Regions from separate parts of the Pseudomonas phytophila genome, predicted to be linked through region 3. Evidence: predicted binding sites of a transcription regulator. Region 3 holds the regulator's gene; each other region holds the start of a gene.
What was found. The regulator sigma-54, encoded in region 3, starts transcription at its own class of promoters, with help from an activator protein. The targets are predictions, from matches to a motif close to ANTGGCATNNANNTTGCTNT.
Positions count from the first base shown of each region.

Region 1: K3169_RS21220 (flagellar hook-length control protein FliK) is a predicted target of sigma-54. The motif match lies at 5,001-5,020, and genes of this name have one in related genera.
Region 2: flgB (flagellar basal body rod protein FlgB) is a predicted target of sigma-54. The motif match lies at 2,252-2,271, and genes of this name have one in related genera.

Region 1 covers NZ_CP081201.1:4,691,965-4,699,522, reverse strand. Annotated here, with positions in the region: gene fliH (flagellar assembly protein FliH) at 1-388, shown strand, start outside; gene fliI (flagellar protein export ATPase FliI) at 378-1,736, shown strand; gene fliJ (flagellar export protein FliJ) at 1,743-2,192, shown strand; gene K3169_RS21235 (STAS domain-containing protein) at 2,398-2,700, shown strand; gene K3169_RS21230 (fused response regulator/phosphatase) at 2,705-4,411, shown strand; gene K3169_RS21225 (Hpt domain-containing protein) at 4,494-4,808, shown strand; gene K3169_RS21220 (flagellar hook-length control protein FliK) at 5,057-6,442, shown strand; gene fliL (flagellar basal body-associated protein FliL) at 6,757-7,260, shown strand; gene fliM (flagellar motor switch protein FliM) at 7,270-7,558, shown strand, end outside.
Region 2 covers NZ_CP081201.1:4,737,198-4,744,755, reverse strand. Annotated here, with positions in the region: gene flgA (flagellar basal body P-ring formation chaperone FlgA) at 1-44, opposite strand, end outside; gene K3169_RS21435 (chemotaxis protein CheV) at 124-1,056, shown strand; gene cheR (protein-glutamate O-methyltransferase CheR) at 1,101-1,928, shown strand; gene flgB (flagellar basal body rod protein FlgB) at 2,316-2,723, shown strand; gene flgC (flagellar basal body rod protein FlgC) at 2,727-3,167, shown strand; gene K3169_RS21415 (flagellar hook assembly protein FlgD) at 3,182-3,862, shown strand; gene flgE (flagellar hook protein FlgE) at 3,891-5,231, shown strand; gene K3169_RS21405 (flagellar hook-basal body complex protein) at 5,430-7,178, shown strand; gene K3169_RS21400 (hypothetical protein) at 7,179-7,370, opposite strand.
Region 3 covers NZ_CP081201.1:1,250,345-1,257,902, forward strand. Annotated here, with positions in the region: gene rapZ (RNase adapter RapZ) at 1-298, opposite strand, end outside; gene ptsN (PTS IIA-like nitrogen regulatory protein PtsN) at 301-765, opposite strand; gene hpf (ribosome hibernation-promoting factor, HPF/YfiA family) at 778-1,086, opposite strand; gene K3169_RS05435 (RNA polymerase factor sigma-54) at 1,218-2,711, opposite strand; gene lptB (LPS export ABC transporter ATP-binding protein) at 2,897-3,622, opposite strand; gene lptA (lipopolysaccharide transport periplasmic protein LptA) at 3,623-4,168, opposite strand; gene lptC (LPS export ABC transporter periplasmic protein LptC) at 4,155-4,727, opposite strand; gene K3169_RS05455 (KdsC family phosphatase) at 4,741-5,265, opposite strand; gene K3169_RS05460 (KpsF/GutQ family sugar-phosphate isomerase) at 5,279-6,253, opposite strand; gene K3169_RS05465 (ATP-binding cassette domain-containing protein) at 6,541-7,350, shown strand; gene mlaE (lipid asymmetry maintenance ABC transporter permease subunit MlaE) at 7,350-7,558, shown strand, end outside.

The DNA.
Region 1 (7,558 bases), 3.1 Mb from region 3:
GCGGGAGCTGACCACCGATTCACGGCAGATTGGCAATGTCCTGCGCGATGCGCTGAAGCTGTTGCCTATGGGCGCCAATAATGTGCGGATCTTCATCAATCCGCAGGATTTTGATCTGGTCAAAGCCATGCGCGAGCGTCATGAGGAAACCTGGCGCATCGTTGAAGATGACACATTGCAGGCTGGCGGTTGCCGGATTGAAACCGAGCACAGCCGGATCGATGCCAGCATCGAGACACGCCTGGCGCTGGCCATTGGCAAAATGTATGACCAGATGCACGAGCAGTCACTGCATCCGGCAGCTCCAGACCTGAGTCTGGAACTGAACAACCCTCCAGTCGCGCCAGCGTCTGCCAGTTCTGATGTCGAGAAATCCGATGCGCCTTGATCGCACCAGCTTCGGCAAGCGCCTGGGTTCGTATGCCGAAACCATCGAAATGCCCGTGCAGCCGGTGGTGGAAGGGCGCTTGCTGCGCATGGTCGGTCTGACCCTTGAAGCCGAGGGCCTGCGGGCTGCCATGGGCAGTCGCTGCATGGTGATCAACGATGACAGTCATCATCCGGTAGAAGTCGAAGCCGAAGTCATGGGCTTTTCCGGCAGCAAGATATTCTTGATGCCCGTCGGCAGCGTGTCCGGTCTCGCGCCCGGTGCGCGCGTTGTGCCGTTGGCGGACACCGGCCGGTTGCCCATGGGGATGGCAATGCTGGGCCGCGTGCTTGATGGCGCGGGTCGCGCGCTGGACGGCAAAGGCGCCGTTAGGGCCGAGGATTGGGTGCCGATGGACGGCCCGACGATTAATCCGCTCAAGCGCAACCCGATCAGTCAGCCCCTCGATGTGGGCATTCGCAGCATAAACGGATTATTGACGGTCGGCCGCGGCCAGCGTCTAGGGCTGTTCGCCGGTACGGGCGTCGGCAAAAGCGTCCTGCTCGGCATGATGACCCGCTTTACCGAGGCCGACATTATTATCGTGGGCCTGATCGGTGAGCGGGGTCGTGAGGTTAAAGAGTTCATCGAGCACAGCCTGGGTGAAGAAGGGCTCAAGCGCTCGGTGGTGGTCGCATCCCCTGCGGATGATGCGCCGCTGATGCGTCTACGGGCGGCTATGTATTGCACGCGAATCGCCGAATATTTTCGTGACAAGGGCAAGAACGTGCTGTTGCTCATGGATTCCCTGACCCGTTTCGCTCAGGCGCAACGGGAAATTGCTCTGGCTATCGGTGAGCCTCCTGCAACCAAGGGCTATCCGCCTTCGGTGTTCGCCAAGTTGCCCAAGCTGGTAGAGCGCGCCGGTAATGCCGAAGCGGGCGGCGGCTCGATCACGGCGTTTTACACGGTACTGTCCGAAGGCGACGACCAGCAGGATCCGATCGCGGACTCGGCGCGAGGCGTGCTCGACGGCCACATCGTGTTGTCCCGTCGGCTGGCTGAGGAAGGGCATTACCCGGCCATCGATATCGAGGCGTCCATCAGCCGGGTCATGCCTGCGGTGGTCACCCCCGACCACATGAATCAGGCGCAGCACTTCAAGCAGTTGTGGTCGCGTTATCAACAGAGCCGCGATCTGATCAGCGTCGGTGCCTACGTGCCCGGTGGGGATCGGGAAACCGACCTGGCGATTCATCTGCAGCCAACCCTGGTGCGCTTTCTGCGTCAGGGGCTCAACGAAAACGAGAGCATGGAGAACAGCAGTGCCCAGTTGGCTGCAGTCTTCAGTCCTGCTGCGGGTGGCTGATAAGTCATGGCCGTAAGTCGCGCAGCGCGTCTGGCGCCCGTGGTGGATATGGCCGAAAGCGCCGAGCGCGCGGCCGTCCAGCGGTTGGGGCATTTCCAGGGGCAAGTGCGCATCGCCGAAGGCAAGCTTAATGATCTTGAGCAGTTTCGCCTGGACTACCAGCAACAATGGATCGACAAGGGCGCCCATGGCGTGTCCGGGCAGTGGCTGCTGGGTTATCAGCGCTTCCTTACCCAACTGGATACCGCTGTCGATCAGCAGCGCAGGAGTCTGGCCTGGCATCAGGACAATGTCGAAAAAGCCCGCGTCAGTTGGCAGCAGGCTTATGCACGAGTTGAAGGCTTGCGTAAATTGGTCCAGCGCTACATCGACGAAGCCCGTCAACTGGAAGACAAGCGCGAACAGAAGCTGCTGGATGAGTTATCGCAACGCCTGCCCAGGCATGCGCCGTTTTAACAAACAGATTTGCATCGCAACTTATTGAACTTTAATGATTTTTCCTGTGGTATCCGGGCTTGCCCGCGATGAGGCTGGACGCAATTCACCTTGTATCGCGTCAAGCTCCATCGCGGGCAAGCCCGGCTCCCACACAGGAATTTGCAGGTATCACTAGCCAGTGCTAAACCTTGATAACGTGACGTACGTCTCTCAGGAATTCTACATGCCGGTCACTTCTGAGCTTTCTCCCGACGGTCAGCAACTGACCATCTCAATCTCTGGGCGCTTTGACTTCGCTTCCCATCAGGACTTTCGTGAAGCTTATGAAAGGTCGGGCAGCGAGTTGCGTTATGTCGTTGACCTGAGTGGCACCACTTACCTGGACAGTTCGGCGCTGGGCATGCTCTTGTTGCTGCGTGATCATGCCGGGGGCGAGCGTTCGCGGATTCGCCTGATCAATTGTTGCCCTGATGTCATCACGATCCTGACCATCTCCAATTTCTCGAAGCTTTTCCAGATAGGTTGAAGCCTTGCAGCCGTCCAGCGAATCCTTGTGCATCCTGATCGCTGACGACAACGCCAGTGACCGCCTGTTGCTGTCCACTATCGTGGCCCGACAAGGGCATCGTGTGTTGTGCGCTGACAATGGCGCCGATGCGATTGCGTTGTTCGAGACAGATCGGCCGCAACTGATATTGATGGACGCCATGATGCCGGTGATGGACGGCTTCGAGGCTGCCCGGCGAATCAAGGAGCTGGCCGGTGAGGCGCTGGTTCCGATTATTTTCCTGACCTCGCTGACGGAAGGTGCTGCATTGGCGCGCTGCCTGGATGCCGGGGGAGACGACTTCATTGCGAAGCCCTACAACCAGACGGTTCTGACAGCAAAAATCAATGCCATGAACCGCTTGCGGCTGCTGCAGGAGACCGTCCTCAGGCAGCGCGACCTGATTGCCCGCCACCATGATTACCTGCTCAACGAGCAACGAGTGGCCAAGGAAGTATTTGATCAGGTAGCGCATTCCGGTTGCCTGGACGCAACCAATATTCGCTATCTGCAATCGCCTTACGCGCTATTCAATGGCGACTTGTTGCTTGCTGCCTACACACCCGCCGGCCACATGCATCTGTTGTTGGGCGACTTCACCGGGCACGGTTTGCCGGCGGCGGTCGGTGCGATGCCTCTGGCGGAAGTGTTTTACGGCATGACTGCGAAGGGTTTCGGTCTGGCCGAAACCCTTCGCGAGATGAACGCCAAGCTCAAGCGCATCCTGCCTGTGGACATGTTCTGCTGCGCGACCATGGTCTGTATCAACTTCAGTCAGCGCCAGTTTCAGGTCTGGAATGGCGGCTTGCCTGACGGTTATCTGCTGAGTGCTGCGACAGGGGAGCGTACTGCACTGGTTTCCCGGCATTTGCCGCTTGGCGTGCTGGACTCGGGCTCGTTCGATGACCGGACCGAGGTTCATCCATTCGCCTTGGGCGACAGGGTTTTCCTGCTTTCGGATGGGGTGATCGACACCGCAGACAACAAAGAGCAGTTGTTTGGTGTGGCGCGGCTACACGAGGTGCTGGAAGCCAATCGCGATCCGCAGCTGTTGATCACGGAGATTCAGCGAGCGTTGAATGATTTCGGCGGGCAGCCCCGGGATGACGTCAGCATGGTGGAAATCACAGCTGTCGAGCAGGCAGAGCTGGGACCGCAAACCGTGACTTACTCGGACAGCGGTACCTCTACGCCGCTGGATTGGTCATCGACGTTCGAGTTCAGGGCGTCGACCCTCAGGCGCTTCAATCCACTGCCTTATCTGTTGCAGTTGTTGCTGGAGGTCCATGGCCTGCGTCATCAGAGCGGTGCGCTTTACACCGTAATGACCGAGCTTTATAGCAATGCGCTGGAGCACGGCGTTCTGGGGCTTGATTCTTCGCTGAAAAGTAACGCGTCAGGATTTACCCGCTATTATCAGCAGCGGGCAGAGCGGCTTGCCGCGCTGGAGAGTGGCTTCATTCGCATACATTTTCAGGTCATCCCCCTGGATGGGGGCGGCCGTTTGAGTGTGCAGGTGGAGGACAGCGGTAATGGTTTCAACATTGATACAATTCTTGCGTTGCCGCCGACACTCAATGAGCTGTACGGTCGCGGTCTTGCGCTGGTGCGAGAGCTGAGTGACGAGGCTTCGTGGTCTGAGGACGGACGGATCGCACGCGTGGAATTCTGCTGGGGGGCAAAGGCATAACCCCGGGTTCTTGATCAAAGGAGTGAACAAGGTGTCAGTCATTCATCTGGATTACAGCGTATTGACGACGTTGCAGGAAGTCATGGAAGACGAGTATCCCACCCTTCTGGATGTGTTCCTCAAAGACTCTGAATACCGTATTTCCCGTTTGCGTCAGCTTATGGGAGTGGCTGCGTTTGATCTGCAGGAGCTGAGCCTGGTGGCCCATAGCTTCAAAGGCAGCAGCAGCAATATGGGCGCGCTGCGCCTTGCCGACCTGTGCCGTGAGCTTGAAGAGCGCAGCCGTCGGGAGGAAAGCGTCGGTCTTGGCGATCTATTGGCCGCCCTTGATCACGAATACTCGACTGTGCGTCGGTTATTCGACGCGGAACGCCAGTTTTTTATCGCACACCCCTGAGTCGACTCGCGCTTCTATCAAACAAATGCGCCTACCATTTGGAATGTTATTTACCTGTAGGAGCGCGCTTGCCCGCGACTCGGTCTGTCATTCGATAAATCTATCGGCTTTGCTGACGCTATCGCGCTCCTGGAGGGGCGTGTTGGCTGCGAGAGAGCTGCACCATGGACACCGGGGCTGCTCTTGATCGTCTTTGGCCCGTATCTTGCTCTGTTCTGCGTATTCAGCTGTTTTTCGCGGAGATCGACATGCCACTCGCCCCCAATGCTCTTCTTCAAGCCACTCCAGTGGCTGCGCAGAAGGCCAGTTCTGCCAGCAACTCAGCCAGGCAGGCTGACAGCAGCAAAGACGACAACTCCAGCTTCTCTGACGTCTATGCCAAGCAGGCTCAGGCTAAATCGGCTGCGGGCAACGACGCTCCGGTCAAGGCCAGATCTGCCGCCGATAAAGACAAACAGGTTGCAGACAAGGCAGCTTCCGACAAGGACGATACTGCCGCTTCGGACTCGACGACGGTTGCCGATAGCGGCAATACCTTGCCTGCCGAGCCAGTTGCCAGCGCAAGCGACGGCAAGGCCGAGGAAGAGGTTGATCCGGCACTGGCCCAGGTAGTAACGCCAGACCCGGCCCTTGATCCCGCGCTTGATCCTGCATTGCAAGCCATTGCCAGTCAGGCCACGACCCAGCTAGACATCGACAAGCCGAAAGTTGATGTCGCTTCTGCCTCAACCGCCTTGCCGACCGTGCAGGCCGCTGATCCGGCTGAAGCATCTTTCGACCCGAGCGCTGATCCGCTCGAAGACATGCCCGCGCTGCAGTTTGCTCTGGAGAATGCAGCAGCCAAGGCGCAGCAGGCTCAGCAAGCGCAAAATGCTCACGCAACGAATCAGGCAGGCAAGAACGCCAAGCTGGATAACGCCGCAACGGATCCATCCCAGCTCGCCAATAACCTGGCAGCACTGGATGAGCGTTCATCTGTTTCGGACGAGCCCAGCACCGAGAGCAGCGATAAATCATTCGACGGCTTGCTCGATAGTGGTCTCAAGGATGTCAAATCAGCTGCTGGCGATACTCGGGTGGATAACTTCGCTGATCGTCTGGCAGCCCTGAGTCAAGCCGCTCAACAGCCTCGTGTGGCAGCGCCTGCGGTACCTCTGATGAACCAGCCTTTGGCGATGCACCAGAGTGGCTGGAGTGAAGGCGTGGTAGAGCGCGTCATGTATCTGTCGAGTCAAAACCTGAAATCGGCTGATATCCAGCTGGAGCCTGCTGAATTGGGTCGCCTCGATATTCGTATCAACATGGCGCCTGACCAGCAGACTCAAGTGACCTTCATGAGTGCTCATGTGGGGGTTCGTGAAGCGCTGGAAAGCCAGATGTCCCGCCTGCGCGATTCTTTCACCCAGCAGGGTATGGGGCAGGTTGACGTGAACGTTTCCGACCAGTCCCGCAACCAGCAGAACCAGGCCCAGCAGCAAGAGCAGGCTAACAATGCCCGTGGCACTGGCAACGGTGGTTCGGGCGTCAGTGGCGTGGACGGCTCGGTTGACGGTATCGACGCAGATACTGGCATTGCGATCAGTCAGCCGGTTCAGCGGGTTGTCGGTACCAGCGAGATCGATTTCTACGCCTGATGGGTGAACTGCTGCCAAGTAACTGAGCGGGGTGTGCCTGGCGCCGCTCAGTCGCGGAGCAAACAAAGATCCGTAGGACCGGCTTTAGCCGGGAGGGCATTGGTTCTGACTACGAGGGTAGTATAAGTGTTGGCCCTCACGGCTAAAGCCAGTGCTCTAATTCCGGCGCTGCCTGATGCTGCAAATACATAAACCCTCGAAAAATCACCTCATTAAAACCCCCGTCCTGACCATCCTCTCCCAACTCTGGCATAACACTTGCTCTTCCTCTGTCACGCATTAGTGAACCCCCCGAATAGTGACGGATTATTGGCATGGCGAAGAGCGACGAAGTTAAAGAACCCGGCTCAAAAGGCAAACTCAAGCTCATTATCATTGTGGTAGTGGCTTTATTGCTGGCCGTCGGCCTTTCAGTCGGCGCGACCTGGTTTTTCATGCACAGCTCCGAGCCGAAGGTAGACCCGGCGGCTGTCGCTGCGGCGGATCCCAATGCCAAACACCCGGCCATTTTCGAAGCGCTCACGCCTGCATTCGTTGTCAATTTCAACTCCAACGGTCGTCAGCGCTACATGCAGGTCAGCATCACCATGCTGGCGCGCAATCAGGCTGATCTTGAGGCATTGAAAGTGCACATGCCGGTCATCCGCAACAATCTGGTGATGCTGTTTGCCGGCATCCCTTTCGAGTCCCTGGCGTCGCCTATCGGTCAGGAAATGCTGCGTCAGAAAGCGACCGCCAGCGTTCAGGAAGTCGCCCAGAAAGAACTGGGCAAAACCGTGATCGAGCAACTGCTTTTCACTAACTTCGTATTGCAGTAGGAACACGACATGGCCGTGCAAGACCTGCTGTCCCAGGATGAGATCGACGCGCTGTTGCACGGCGTGGACGATGGAATGGTTGCAACTGAAAACGCTGCTGAACCCGGCAGCATCAAAAGTTATGACCTGACCAGCCAGGATCGGATCGTACGGGGTCGGATGCCGACTCTGGAAATGATCAACGAGCGATTCGCCCGTTATACCCGCATCAGCATGTTCAACCTGCTGCGTCGCTCAGCCGACGTGGCGGTAGGTGGCGTGCAGGTGATGAAGTTCGGCGAGTACGTTCACTCGCTGT
Region 2 (7,558 bases), 3.1 Mb from region 3:
TTCTTGAAGATGGCGTGTCGGGAAATTGTCGTTTTTGCATTCATGACGTATGAAAAGCAAGGCCCGTGCCGCTTACCTGACCAGGTGCTGTGGCGATGGTTACTTTGATAGGGGAGTCGCAGCATGGCCGGTGTAATGGATTCAGTGAACCAGCGAACACAGCTGGTTGGGCAGAATCGCCTTGAGCTCTTGTTGTTCCGTCTCAATGGCAAACAGCTTTATGGGATCAACGTCTTCAAGGTGAAGGAGGTGCTGCAATGCCCCAAGCTCACTGTGATGCCCAAATCCAGTCGGATTGTGCGCGGCGTTGCCAACATTCGTGGCGGGACGATCCCGATTCTCGATCTCGCCATGGCAACCGGTTTGCCAGGACAGATGTCGATTGATAACGCGTTCGTGATCATCACTGAGTACAACACCAAGGTTCAGGGTTTTCTGGTGGACTCGGTTGAGCGCATCGTGAACATGAACTGGGAAGAGATCCATCCGCCACCCAAGGGAACGGGTCGCGATCACTACCTGACGGCAGTGACGCGGGTCGATAACCAGTTGGTGGAAATCATCGACGTCGAGAAAATTCTTGCGGAAGTGGCACCGATGTCGGAAGCCGTGTCTGTCGGTGTGATCGACGAGGAAACCCATCACAAAGCCATTTCTCTGCGAGTGCTGACGGTCGATGACTCGTCAGTGGCGCGCAAACAGGTCAGCCGCTGTCTACAGACTGTTGGCGTGGAAGTGGTTGCGCTCAACGACGGTCGTCAGGCACTGGATTACCTCAAGCAGATGGTCGCTGAAGGCAAGAAGCCTGAAGAAGAATTCCTGATGATGATTTCCGACATCGAGATGCCGGAAATGGACGGCTACACGCTTACCTCCGAGATTCGTAATGACCCTCGGATGCAAAAATTGCACATCGTTTTGCATACTTCTCTGTCAGGTGTGTTCAATCAGGCTATGGTGAAGAAAGTTGGCGCGGATGACTTCCTTGCCAAATTCCGGCCTGATGATCTCGCAGCACGCGTTGTGGACAGAATCAAGGCAGCAGACATCAGCTAGGAACGTCGTTCCTGGTGGTTTTACATGATTTGAGAGGCGGCATTTTGGCTACGGGTAATTTGGATTTCGAGCAGTTCCGGGTATTTTTGGAAAAAGCCTGTGGCATCCTTTTGGGTGAGAACAAGCAGTACCTGGTTTCCAGTCGCCTCAACAAGTTGATGGAACAGCAAGGCATCAAAACCCTTGGGGAGCTGATTCAGCGTATCCAGTCACAGCCACGCAGCGGTTTGCGCGAGCAGGTGGTGGATGCGATGACCACCAACGAAACCCTGTGGTTTCGCGACACCTATCCGTTCGAGGTGATGAAGAACAAGGTGCTGCCCGAAGCGATCAAGGCTGCTCCCGGTCAGCGTCTGCGCATCTGGTCGGCAGCCTGCTCTTCGGGTCAGGAACCGTACTCGCTGTCGATGACCATCGACGAGTTTGAGCGCAGCAATTCCGGGCAGTTGAAGAACGGGGCGCAGATTGTTGCCACTGACTTGTCGGGGTTGATGCTCACCAACTGCAAGTCGGGTGAGTACGACAGCCTGGCAATCGGTCGGGGTTTGTCTCCGGACCGCTTGCAACGTTACTTCGACGTCAAGTCGCCGGGGCGTTGGGTGGTCAAGGCTCCGATCAAGAGCCGGGTCGAGTTTCGTGCCTTTAACCTGCTGGACAGCTATGCGAGCCTCGGCAAGTTCGACATCGTCTTTTGCCGCAACGTGCTGATCTACTTCTCGGCCGAGGTGAAGAAAGACATCCTGCTGCGTATTCACGGCACGCTCAAGCCGGGCGGCTATCTGTTCCTCGGTGCGTCCGAGGCGCTGAATGGTCTGCCGGATCACTACCAGATGGTGCAATGCAGCCCGGGGATTATTTACCAGGCGAAGTAAGCTCTTGTGCTGTTCAGGAAAGGGACCTTAGGGTCTCTTTTTTTGTTTTGGTAGTGGCGATTGATTGATGTCAGGTCTGTTGAGTCGGTGGTGTTCTTATCGCGGGCAAGCCTCGCTCCCACATGAGATTGCGTTCTGCCTGTGGGAGCGAGGCTTGCCCGCGATAAGAACACCATAGAACTCAGCACATTTGACTCCACCCTGGCAACTTTACGGCACTTACCTTGCCGCTTATGCCGCTCTCAGCGGAAATGACTTGCCGCTTTTCTGTCATCCCTCCTGCCGCTCAGCCCTGCAGCCCTTTGAAACAGGGCATTTCCTAAACTGGCACGCTGATTGCTATGTCTCTATCAAGAAAATCTGGTCAACCGGTAAAGGTTTCCCGAAATGAGTATTAGCTTCGATAAAGCGCTAGGCATTCACGAAAAGGCACTCAGCTTCCGCGCTCAGCGTGCCGAAGTCCTGGCTAACAACATCACCAACGCCGATACGCCGAACTACAAGGCGCGTGATCTGGACTTCTCTTCCGTGCTGGCCGCCGAAAGCGACAAAGTCAGCAACGGCAAGTTTGCGATGAATATGACCAACAACCGTCATATCGAAGCTGAAGGCATGGGCAACACTGACGGCACACTGATGTACCGCACGCCGTCGGCACCGTCGCTGGATCAGAACACCGTCGATGCTCAGGTGGAAGGCGCCAACTACGCGGAAAACTCCGTCGGTTTCCAGGCCAGCTTCACTTTGCTCAACAGTAAATTCAAAGGGCTGGTTGCAGCTCTTCGTGGAGAGTAATTCATGTCTCTAGCCAACGTCTTCAACATTGCCGGTAGCGGCATGAGTGCTCAGACCACTCGGTTGAACACCACCGCCAGTAACATCGCCAACGCCGAGACTGTGTCTTCGAGCATGGACCAGACTTATCGCGCCCGTCACCCGGTGTTCGCGACCGTTTTCCAGCAAAGCCAGCAGGGCGGCGGTTCGCTGTTCCAGGATCAAGGTGAAGCCGGTCAGGGCGTACAGGTCAACGGCATCATTGAAGATGCTTCCAACCTCGAAGCGCGCTACGAGCCGAATCATCCGTCTGCCGATGGCAATGGGTACGTGTACTACCCGAACGTGAACGTCGTTGAAGAAATGGCCGACATGATTTCCGCCAGTCGTTCGTTCCAGACCAACGCGGAAATCATGAACACCGCCAAATCCATGATGCAAAAAGTCCTGACCCTCGGTCAGTGATAAGGGGCGCGTAAATGGCCGTTGAAAACGATGTATCCGCGAAATTCATAAGTACGCTGCAAAACCCTACTGCAACCAAGACCAGTTCCAACGACGCGTTGGGCAAAGATGCTTTCCTGCAGTTGCTGGTTACTCAGATGAAGAACCAGAACCCGCTCGAGCCACAGGACAACGGTGAGTTCGTTGCCCAGTTGGCGCAGTTCAGCAGCCTGGAAAGCATGCAGAACCTGACGACCACGGTAGACGGCATTGCTGGCCTCTATCAGTCCTCGCAAGCACTGCAAGCTTCTTCTCTGGTAGGCCGTTCAGTAATTGTGAATGCGGGTTCAACCTCGGTTGATACCACGAAGGGCATGACGGGTTCTGTAGTTGTGCCTTCTTCCAGCACGACAACCAACGTCAAGATTTATGACGCGCAGATGAATCTGGTCAAGACCGTGGACATGGGTAGCCAGTCTGCGGGTACCTCAAGTTTCACTTGGGACGGCACCAACGAAGCGGGTGAAAAAGTCGCTTCCGGCAACTACAGCTTTGTGGCTTCAGGCTCTCTGGACGGTGCTGCGACAGGTCTCGCCACGTATCTGCCTGCCACGGTCAACAGTGTGACCACCGGGGTCAATGGTGGGGAAATGATGCTTAACCTGGCGGGCGGTCAAACTATCGCGCTGTCCAAAGTACAAACTATCGGAATTTAGAGCCGACTCGACGGCGAAGGAGTGTTACATGTCATTCAATACCGGTCTTAGTGGGCTCTACGCAGCAAATAAAAGTCTCGACGTAGCAGGCAACAACATTGCCAACGTTGCAACCAACGGGTTCAAAGCTTCCCGTGTGGAGTTTGCTGATCAGTACGCGCAATCCATTCGCGGTACTTCCGGCAATACCAACGTTGGCAGTGGCGTAAGAACCGCTGCAGTGTCCCAGCAGTTTACTCAGGGCACCTTGACTACCGGCACCGCCAACAGCCTCGACCTGGCGATTAACGGTAACGGTTTCTTCATGATCAGCAACAATGGCGAGAAGCTGTACACTCGCGCAGGCGCTTTTCATACCGATAAGGAAGGTTACGTCGTTAACAGTTCCGGCATGAACCTGCAGGGCTATAACGTTGATGCCAACGGTAACGTGGTAACGGGGGTCTCCCAAAACCTGCGGGTCGATTCTTCGAACCAGGCGCCAAATCCGACTGCTAAGATCTCGCTCGCGTCGAACATGAACTCTACCGCGACGGTGCCTGCTGTCACTCCGTTCGATCCGAGTAATACCGCTTCTTACAATTTCCCTATCAGCACTGCGATCTATGACTCGCAGGGGAACCAGCACACCCTGGACCAATACTTTGCCAAGTCCGGCACTAACACCTGGACGATGTACTCGCTGATTGATGGCCGTAGCATCAGTGACCCTGCCAACGCTGATCTGGCGACCGCTACCACTCCGGATCAGACGGTATTGAGCTTTGACTCTGCAGGGGCACTGATTACTGACCCGTTGCCGACGTCGACTGCGAACGTCGTGGTCAATACTGACGGTACCTTCCAGATATCCAACTGGGATCCGGCTTACAACGCGGGCACTGCGACGGTTCCAAACTGGGTTGATAACGGTGCGGCGGCTGCTGTCGGCGGTATCCAGCTGGACATGCTGTCGACTACTCAAACGGCTTCTGTGTCGGGCGCTATCACCAAGTCTCAGGATGGTTATGCGACCGGTCAGATCAGTTCCATGAGCGTTGACGCTACCGGTAACCTGTTTGCCAGTTATACCAACGGTCAATCCAAGGTGATTGGTCAGGTTTCGCTGACCAACTTCGCCAACGTGCAGGGTCTGTCTCCAGCCGGTGGTACCAACTGGCGTGAAACCTTCGCCTCAGGCGTTCCGGTTACCGGTGCTCCTCAGTCGGGTACGCTGGGCGAAATTTCCGGCCAGGCGCTGGAAGACTCCAACGTTGACCTGACAATGGAGCTGGTTAACCTGATCAAGGCACAAAGTAACTATCAGGCGAACGCGAAGACCATCTCTACGCAAAGCACTATCATGCAGACCACTATCCAGATGACGTGATAAACGTCGCTGTATACGCTGCTTGAAGAGCCCCTTTTCGAAGGGGCTTTTTTATGGGCGTTAAATAATAAACGGCGTCCTACATTTGAATATTAATTTCCAGATCGGTCACTCAACGACTATGGAAATTTCCTACTCGCGATAATGTGAGAATAAAAACTCCTCAATAAAAGCCGTCGACGGTAAAAGGGAGTTTCAATGTCGTTTAATATTGCTATTGGTGGAATAAAAGCTGCTAACAAACGGCTTGAAGTAGCGGGCAATAATATTGCCAACGCCGGAACGGTTGGCTTTAAATCCTCGCGTGCGCAATTTTCCGCGTTGTATTCGTCTTCACACTTGGGAAGTGGGCAGAACGCTGCGGGTGATGGTGTGCGTTTATCGGAGGTGCGGCAGAACTTCAACCAGGGTGACACCATGACCACTTCGGGCCGTGCCCTGGATATGCGGATCCAGGGCAATGGTTTCTTTGTAGTGAGTGAGCGCGGCTCGCTGGCTTATACGCGTGCCGGAGCATTCCTCAAGAATGCCGACAATTTCATCGTCGACAGCGAAGGCGCGCGTTTGCAGGGATACGCGGCCAACGAGAGAGGCGAGATCATGACGGGAGTACGCAGTGATCTGAAGATTAATGCTTCCAATATTGAGCCCAAGGCAACCTCGAAAATTGCCGAAACAGTCAATCTGGATACGTCGCTGCCGTCCCTTGCACAGTTGCCTGCCTTTGATCCGGACAACCCTGCGACTTACACGCGCATGACCAGCCGAACCATTCAGGACGCAGGCGTCGCGCCAGCCCCGCCTGTGGATCACGAGCTCAAGCAGTACTTCGTCAAGACCGACGAGAATCAATGGTCGATGTATGTATTGGTGGATGGTCGTAATCCCGTCGACCCTGGCAGCACGGCTCCGCAGCATGTCACGTTGGAGAAAGCGGCAAACGGAACGCTGCAATACTCTGGCAACACACAACATATCCGGAAGGTATCGGACACCGAGTTTTCGCTGCATGGCTGGCGGCCCGCCAAAGAAGTGAACGGTAATTGGGTTTTCAATGGTGCTGCAGATGGCGGGGCGGTGTCTTTGTCCCTGAACGATGGCGCGGCAAGTGCCCTCGATGACAGCGATCCTGTGATGGTCCGGCCTGTGCCGGTCTTCGATCCCACCAATCTGAAGACCTACAGCAGGGTATTCGCCAACGCGATCTTTGACGGGCAGGGCAATCAGCACGAGTTGAAGAAATACTTCGTCAAGGACGGGACTAACAGCTGGCGGATGCATGTGTTGATTAATGACCGTAATCCTCAGGCGCCCGAGTCCACAGAGCCTATGACGGCCAACGTTGTTTTCAATCGGGACGGCTCATTGAAGTCGCTGGTCGGTATGCCGGGAATGACCGGCAACGGTACAGATAGCCTGCAGCTCGAGGGCTGGGTGCCGGCAATTGTTCGTGATCGCGGGACCAGTCGTGAGAGCTGGGTATCCAACGGTGCGGCGGGCAGCGATGGCGGTATTGCCATCGATTTGACGGGGTTGCGCCAGCACAACGGTGCTTCGAATCGTTCGGCACAGCAGGTGGATGGACATCCTTCGGGGAAATTAAGCGGTTTGACCATGGGCCGCGATGGCGTGCTGCGGGCGGGTTTTACCAACGGTCTTACCCGTGATGTCGGTCAGGTAATGCTTGCCAGTTTCGCTAATCTTCAGGGGTTACAGCCGCAGAGTGACACGCGCTGGAGTGAGACGCGTGCGTCCGGGCCTGCCAATTTTGATGAGCCGGGTGTCGGGACGCTGGGGGTCATCATTGGTCAGTCGCTGGAGGGTTCCAACGTGACGCTGGCTGATGAGTTGATTGAGTTGATTCAGGCGCAGACGGCCTATCAGGCGAACTCTAAAGCGATTTCAACCGAGGTGACGTTGATGCAGACGTTGATTCAGTCGACCTGATCAGATTGAGCAGTCGGACTTGATAAAGGAGCCGTTCAGTCGCTTCCAGCCCTCGCCGGGGCTGGTTTGCGCGCAGACGATGCGGTCCGCACCTTGCCACCGGTAATAGCGGGCGTTTTTCGCTTGTACAGTGATGCTTGCCAATGCAATGGATGCGGCAAGGATCAAGGTAAAACCTGCATGAGCTTTCATGTCGGTTGGCTGGTGCTCTCGGGGTAAGTGCTGGGTGTAAGACTATCACTGTGTGGGGGGCTACAGATCTTTTATGTCTTGTGTACATATCCGTTGTCGCGTTCATGGCTTCTATTGGTTGCGCCCTTACGGCGCCTCACTTTTGGGCCCAAAAGTAAGCAAAAGGCTTTTACCCCACCACTAGGTGC
Region 3 (7,558 bases):
GCTTGAAGAGCGTTGATTCATCCGCATCCAGGTAAAGCACATCGCACTGGATATTGCGTGAACGAACCTCTTCCAGCATCTGTGGGAAGCGGGTCAGGTGGCTGGGCAGGTTCCGTGCATCAATAGACACCGCCAACAGCGGTTCAGCCAGCTCGGTGTTGATCAGCGCGCGTTCGGCCAACTCGGGCAGCAGACCCGCCGGGAGGTTATCAACGCAGTAAAAACCGCTGTCTTCCAGGACGTCCAGCGCTGTGCTTTTGCCGGAGCCTGAGCGACCGCTCACAATGATCATGCGCATGATTAATGACCGTTTTGCTCGTCCAGTACTACCTGATAAAGGGCTTCATTGCTCGGGGCACTACGCAGGCGTTCACGCACTTCTTTGCGGTCTAGCATGCTGGCTATCTGGCGCAGCAATTCCAGGTGTGCATCGGTAGCCGCTTCCGGGACCAGCAGAACAAACAGCAGGTCAACGGGGGCGCCATCGATAGCGTCGAAATCTACAGGAGCGTTCAGGTGCAACAACGCGCTGATAGGAGATTCACACCCCTTCAAGCGACAATGCGGAATGGCGATGCCATTACCAAAGCCGGTAGAACCTAGCTTTTCACGGGCGATAAGACTCGAAAACACGTCGTCCGAATCCAGATCAGGCACTTCTTTGCCGATCAGGTTGGCAATTTGTTCGAGGACTTTTTTCTTGCTGCCGCCCGGCACGTTCACGAGTGAACGGCCGGGGGTCAGGATATTTTCTAGTCGGATCATGTTTTGGGGGTATCAGCGAGCCGTTGCACCCTGAAGGAGGCTTAGCTGTTTTTCCTTATGCTTGAGCAGTTGTCTATCCAGCTTGTCGGTCAAAAGGTCGATTGCCGCGTACATGTCATCATGTTCCGCATTGGCGACGACCTTTGAGCCGGGGATGTGCAGGGTGGCTTCGATTTTCTGCTTGAGCTTCTCGACCTCCATGATGACCTGCACATTAGTGATCTTGTCGAAGTGGCGCTCCAGTCGTCCGAGTTTTTCGGTGATGTAGTCGCGTAGGGCGTCGGTCACATCCAGTTGATGTCCACTGATGTTGACTTGCATACCGCTTTCTCCTTATTGCCAGTGCATAAAGAGGCAGGCGTTTGCCTGCCACTGGAACGCTGTGGCTAGCAACCGGGTTGTGTAGAAACCGCCTCGGGCCAACGCTCGCACGGTTGCTACGGTACCTCTCGTCACATCAGTCGCTTGCGTTCACTCGACGGCGCAATGCCAAGAGATTCGCGGTATTTGGCTACTGTGCGACGGGCTACTTGAATGCCTTGTGCCTCCAGTAAACCAGCGATCTTGCTGTCACTCAACGGCTTTTTCTGATTTTCCGCTGCAACCAGTTTTTTGATGATCGCCCGAATGGCTGTGGATGAACATTCACCGCCCTCGGAGGTGCTTACATGGCTCGAGAAGAAATATTTCAACTCGTAAATACCACGGGGGGTATGCATGAATTTCTGCGTGGTTACACGAGAAATGGTCGACTCATGCATGCCTACGGCCTCTGCAATGTCATGCAGGACCAGTGGCTTCATCGCCTCATCGCCATACTCAAGAAAGCCGCGCTGGTGCTCGACGATCTGTGTCGCCACTTTCATCAGGGTTTCATTGCGGCTCTGCAGGCTTTTGATGAACCAGCGTGCTTCTTGCAGCTGATTGCGCATGAAGGTGTTATCGGCGCTGGTATCAGCGCGGCGGACAAACCCGGCGTATTGCGGATTCACACGCAGGCGTGGGACCGATTCCTGATTGAGCTCAACCAGCCACCGCTCGTTGTCCTTGCGCACAATGACGTCCGGTACCACATACTCAGCTTCGGTGGACTCGATTTGCGAACCCGGGCGAGGGTTGAGGCTTTGCACCAGTTCGATGACCTGGCGCAGTTCATCTTCCTTGAGCTTCATGCGGCGCATGAGCTGCGAGTAGTCGCGGCTCCCCAGCAGGTCGATGTAGTCACTGACCAGGCGCTGTGCTTCGCTGAGCCAACGGGTTTTTGCAGGTAGCTGACGCAGTTGCAGCAGCAGGCATTCGCTAAGGTTGCGCGCGCCGATGCCGGCGGGTTCAAACTGCTGGATGCGGTGGAGCACGGCTTCAATCTCGTCGAGCTCGATATCAAGCTCGGGATCGAAGGCGTCGAGGATTTCTTCCAGCGTCTCGTCCAGATAACCCTGATTGTTGATGCAGTCGATCAGCGTCACGGCGATCAGGCGATCGGTGTCGGACATCGGCGCCAGATTCAACTGCCAGAGCAAATGGCTTTGCAGGCTCTCACCGGCAGAAGTGCGAGTGGTGAAGTCCCATTCGTCATCGTCGTTGCTGGGCAGGCTGCTGGCGCTGGTTTGGTAGACGTCTTCCCACGCGGTGTCGACGGGCAGCTCGTTGGGGATGCGCTCGCTCCAGTCGCCCTCCTCAAGGTTGTCCACAGTAGGCGCCGGCTCCTGATAAGTCGGCTCCTGGACATCAGGATTAGGTTTCTGCTCGACGTTGTCAGCCAGTGGATCAGCGTTGTCGAAATCGTCGCCTTCTTCCTGGCGTTCCAGCATAGGGTTCGACTCCAGTGCCTCCTGGATCTCCTGTTGGAGGTCCAGTGTCGACAATTGGAGTAAGCGGATGGCCTGTTGCAGCTGCGGCGTCATCGTCAGCTGCTGGCCCATTCTCAAGACTAGCGATGGTTTCATGGCTGGGGCTTAACACCTTATTCGCCGGCGCACATGCGCCATCCACTACCGAGCGCCTGGGCGCGTACATAAGCAAATTATATGCCTGAAACTGAAGTGTTTGCCTAGGGGATGCTGGCATTTAATAACCATCAGCACCAACAACCAGGCATGCCCGCCTTTAAAGCCGGGCACCGCAGTTCTTTTTACAGGCGGAACTCGTGACCGAGGTAGACCTCTTTCACCAACTGATTTGCGAGAATGGTTTCCGAGTCGCCTTCGGCAATTAGCTGCCCGTCATTGACGATGTAGGCTGTCTCGCAGATGTCCAGAGTTTCACGAACGTTGTGATCGGTGATCAGCACGCCGATGCCCTTGGCTTTCAGATGGTGGATGATCTGTTTGATATCGCCTACGGAAATCGGGTCCACACCTGCGAATGGTTCGTCGAGCAGGATGAATTTCGGTGAGGTAGCAAGTGCGCGTGCGATTTCTACGCGGCGGCGCTCACCACCAGACAGGCTCATGCCCATATTGTCGCGGATATGGGTGATGTGGAACTCCTGCAGCAGGCTTTCCAGCTCCTTGCGGCGTCCATCCCGGTCCAGTTCCTGACGGGTCTCGAGAATCGCCATGATGTTGTCGGCTACCGACAACTTGCGAAAGATCGAGGCTTCCTGTGGCAGGTAGCCAATACCGGCACGTGCACGGCCGTGCATGGGCTGGTGGCTTACATCCAGGTCGTCGATCAACACTCGCCCCTGATCCGCCTGAACCAGGCCGACAATCATGTAAAAGCAAGTGGTCTTGCCAGCGCCGTTAGGCCCCAGCAATCCAACGATCTGGCCGCTTTCGATGGACAGGCTCACATCGCGAACGACCTGACGGCCCTTGTAGCTCTTAGCCAAATGCTGGGCTTTCAGCGTCGCCATTTACTGGGCCTTCTGCTGGTCGGTTTTCTTTTTCGGCTGGATAACCATGTCAATACGCGGACGTGGCGTGGTCACCTTGCTGCCGCCATTGGCACGACCAGCACTGACGATCTGCTTGACCGTGTCATACACGATCTTCTCGCCTTCGGACGTGTTGCCATCATTGATGACCTTGGCCTTGTCGATCAGTACGATACGATCCTGCGCAGCGTAGTACTGGATGGTGATCGCGTAGGCTTGAACGATAGGCTTGTCTACAGACGGCTTCTGCTCGTAGTAGGCCAGGTTGCCGACCGATGTGAACACGTCGACTTCGCCTTGGGCATTACGTGTGATGGTCACTGTGTTGCCGGTGATCTTCATCGAGCCCTGGGTGATGATTACGTTGCCTTTGTAGGTAGCAACGCCTTTCTTGTCGTCGAGTTGTGCGTCGTCGGACTGAATGTGGATCGGCTGATCGCGATCAGTCGGCAGGGACCAGGCGCTCGCGCTTCCCAGTGCTGCACCCAGGCCAAGCAAAAAAGGAAGGGTTTTAACGAGCCTCATACTGTCCTCTTACATTAGATAGCAGGTCCATCCTGCCGTCGTTCAAATACGCTTTCATTCCCTTGGCCGTAGTCACACCGCCCGCGCCGTCGATTCTAACGGCTTGCTCGGTCTGCGCATATTGCTTCTGCGGGAATACGGTCATTCGACTGCTGGTAATTATGGTCGTACGTTTTTTCTCGTCGGTTCTTGCTATGCGAACCGAGTCAATCAGTTCGACTTGCTCACCACCAGGGGAAACCTCACCCGTTTTGCTCTGGATATGCCAGGGAAACAGGGTGCCACGGTACATCTGCAAGTCTGGCGTGGTCAGCATTGTCACATCGGTGGCCTTGATATGCTCGACCTTGTCGGCCGTCATTTCGTACTGCAACTTGCCATCCGGCAGATACTGCACGCTGTGAGCATTGATTGCGTAAAAGTCGATGGCGCTTTCGTCCACCGTAGCAGCCGGTTGCTCCATGAAGCTTTCCGGGCTGATGTTCCAATAGCCTGCGGCGGCCAGCAAAAATGCCAGCACACCGAGGATCAGAAACGTTCGAATTCGTTTGCTAAGCATAAATGGCTTCTGTCTATAAGTAGGCTGCGTGGGCGGCTTCAAGACTGCCTTGGGCGCTCATGATCAATTCACAGAACTCGCGCGCTGCGCCTTCGCCACCGCGCGCCAGGGTAATGCCATGGGCATGTTGCCGGACAAAAGTAGCGGCATTGGCCACCGCCATGCCCAGGCCGACACGCCGAATGACTGGCAAGTCTGGCAGATCATCACCCAGATAGGCGACCTGTTCGTAATTCAGACCGAGTTGGCCGAGTAGTTCGTCGAGAACCACCAGCTTGTCTTCACGGCCCTGATAAAGATGTTCAATACCGAGGTTCTTTGCCCGGCGTTCAACCACTGGGGTCTTGCGGCCGCTGATAATGGCCGTTGCCACGCCAGAGGCGATCAGCATTTTAATGCCTTGGCCGTCCAGCGTGTTGAAAGTCTTGAATTCGCTACCGTCCTCAAGGAAGTACAGGCGACCGTCGGTCAGTACGCCGTCGACGTCGAAGATGGCCAGTTTGATATTTTTGCCGCGTTGCAGCAGATCGGTAGTCATTTGCGCATCTCCATTACATGACGCCTGCGCGCAGCAGGTCCTGCAGGTTGAAAGCTCCGACCGGATGATCATTTTCGTCAACGACGATGAGTGAACCGATCTTGTGATCTTCCATGATTTTCAATGCTTCAGCCGCGAGCATTTCAGGGCGGGCTGTCTTGCCGTGAACGGTCATCACGTCATCGATGGTTGCCAGGCGAATATCAATCGGACGATCCAGAGTGCGGCGCAGGTCGCCGTCAGTGAATATCCCGGCCAGTCGTCCATCGGCCTCGATAACTGCGGTCATGCCCAGTCCCTTGCGGGTCATTTCCATCAGCGCGTCGCGCAGCAGAGTGCCGCGCTGTACTTGTGGCAGTTGTTCGCCGCTGTGCATGACGTGCTCGACCTTGAGCAGCAAGCGTCTGCCTAAAGCACCACCGGGATGCGAGAACGCGAAGTCTTCAGCCGTGAAACCGCGGGCTTCCAGCAGTGCTACTGCGAGAGCATCGCCCATGACCAGTGCTGCAGTTGTCGAAGAGGTAGGCGCCAGATTCAGTGGGCAGGCCTCATGCTCTACACGAGCATTGAGGTTGACGTCGGCAGCTTCAGCCAGGGTTGACTCCGGATTGCCCGTCAGGCTGATCATCTTGATGCCAAGGCGTTTGATCAGGGGCAGCAATGTAACGATTTCAGCCGTTGTTCCCGAGTTTGACAGGGCGAGGATGATGTCACCGGAAGTGATCATGCCCATGTCGCCGTGGCTGGCTTCGGCTGGGTGAACAAAAAACGAAGTGGTGCCGGTGCTCGCCAGAGTGGCGGCGATCTTTTTTCCGATGTGGCCTGATTTTCCCATGCCCACCACAACAACGCGTCCTTTGCTCGCGAGAATCATCTCGCAGGCCTTGATGAAATCCGCGTCGATATTAGGTAACAACCCCTCCACGGCTTCGATTTCAAGGCGGATGGTGCGTTGTGCTGACTGGATCAGGTCGCTGGATTGGTTCATGTGAAAATCGGTTGGCCGGTTAAAAGGCGGCGATTATAGCGGTAATGCGCGATTCCCTCACGTCTGATCGTCGAGCTTTGCGTTTAAACGTTCTGTATGACGATAGGTCGAGCTCATTTGCAGGAAGTGTCGCAAATTGTGTATGGCGATATTGATTGATCGTTTTGGCGCTTTGGCGACGCCTTGTCGCAGTGGTATAGTTCGCGGCTTGTTCCGCCCACCGAGACAGCATGTCTCCCGACAGGGACTCGGCAGCTGAACGTGAGGCTGTATCGCAAGGAGTTTAGATGAGCGCCGATAACGCCTACGCGATCGAGCTGAAGGGCGTTTCCTTCAGGCGCGGTACGCGCAGCATTTTCGATAATGTTGATATTCGTATTCCCCGCGGCAAAGTCACCGGCATCATGGGACCTTCGGGCAGTGGCAAAACTACTTTGCTGCGTTTGATGGGGGCCCAGCTACGGCCTTCTGCTGGCGAAGTGTGGGTCAACGGTCAGAACCTGCCCGCCTTGTCGCGCAGCGATTTGTTCGATGCGCGCAAGCACATGGGCGTTTTGTTCCAGAGCGGTGCACTGTTTACGGACCTGGATGTGTTCGAGAACGTTGCCTTCCCGTTGCGGGTCCATACAGAGCTGCCGGAAGAAATGATTCGTGACATTGTCCTGCTCAAGTTACAGGCAGTGGGACTGCGCGGTGCCATCGAGTTGATGCCCGACGAACTGTCAGGTGGCATGAAGCGTCGCGTGGCGCTGGCTCGTGCGATTGCCCTCGATCCCCAGATACTAATGTACGACGAGCCATTCGTGGGGCAAGATCCCATTGCAATGGGTGTGCTGGTTCGTCTGATCAAGCTGCTCAATGATGCGCTCGGTATCACCAGTGTTGTGGTCTCCCATGATCTGGACGAAACGGCGAGTATTGCTGACTACCTCTATCTTGTCGGCGACGGTCAGGTGCTGGGGCAGGGGACACCCGAAGAACTGATGGGCTCGGACAATCCGCGCATTCGTCAATTCATGACCGGCAACCCGGACGGCCCGGTGCCGTTTCACTATCCTGCGCCGGATTACCGCGAAGATCTTTTGGGGAAGCGCTGATGCGCAAGAAGTCATTAATGGAGCGAGTACGCCTTCTCGGCCGTGCCGCAATCGATATCCTGGCGGTACTCGGGCGTTCGGCGATTTTTCTGGTTCACGCCTTGCTGGGGCGGAGCTCGATTGGCGGCAGCTTTCAGTTGCTGGTCAGGCAGCTCTACTCGGTCGGTGTCATGTCCCTGGCGATCATCGTCGTATCGGGCATGTTTAT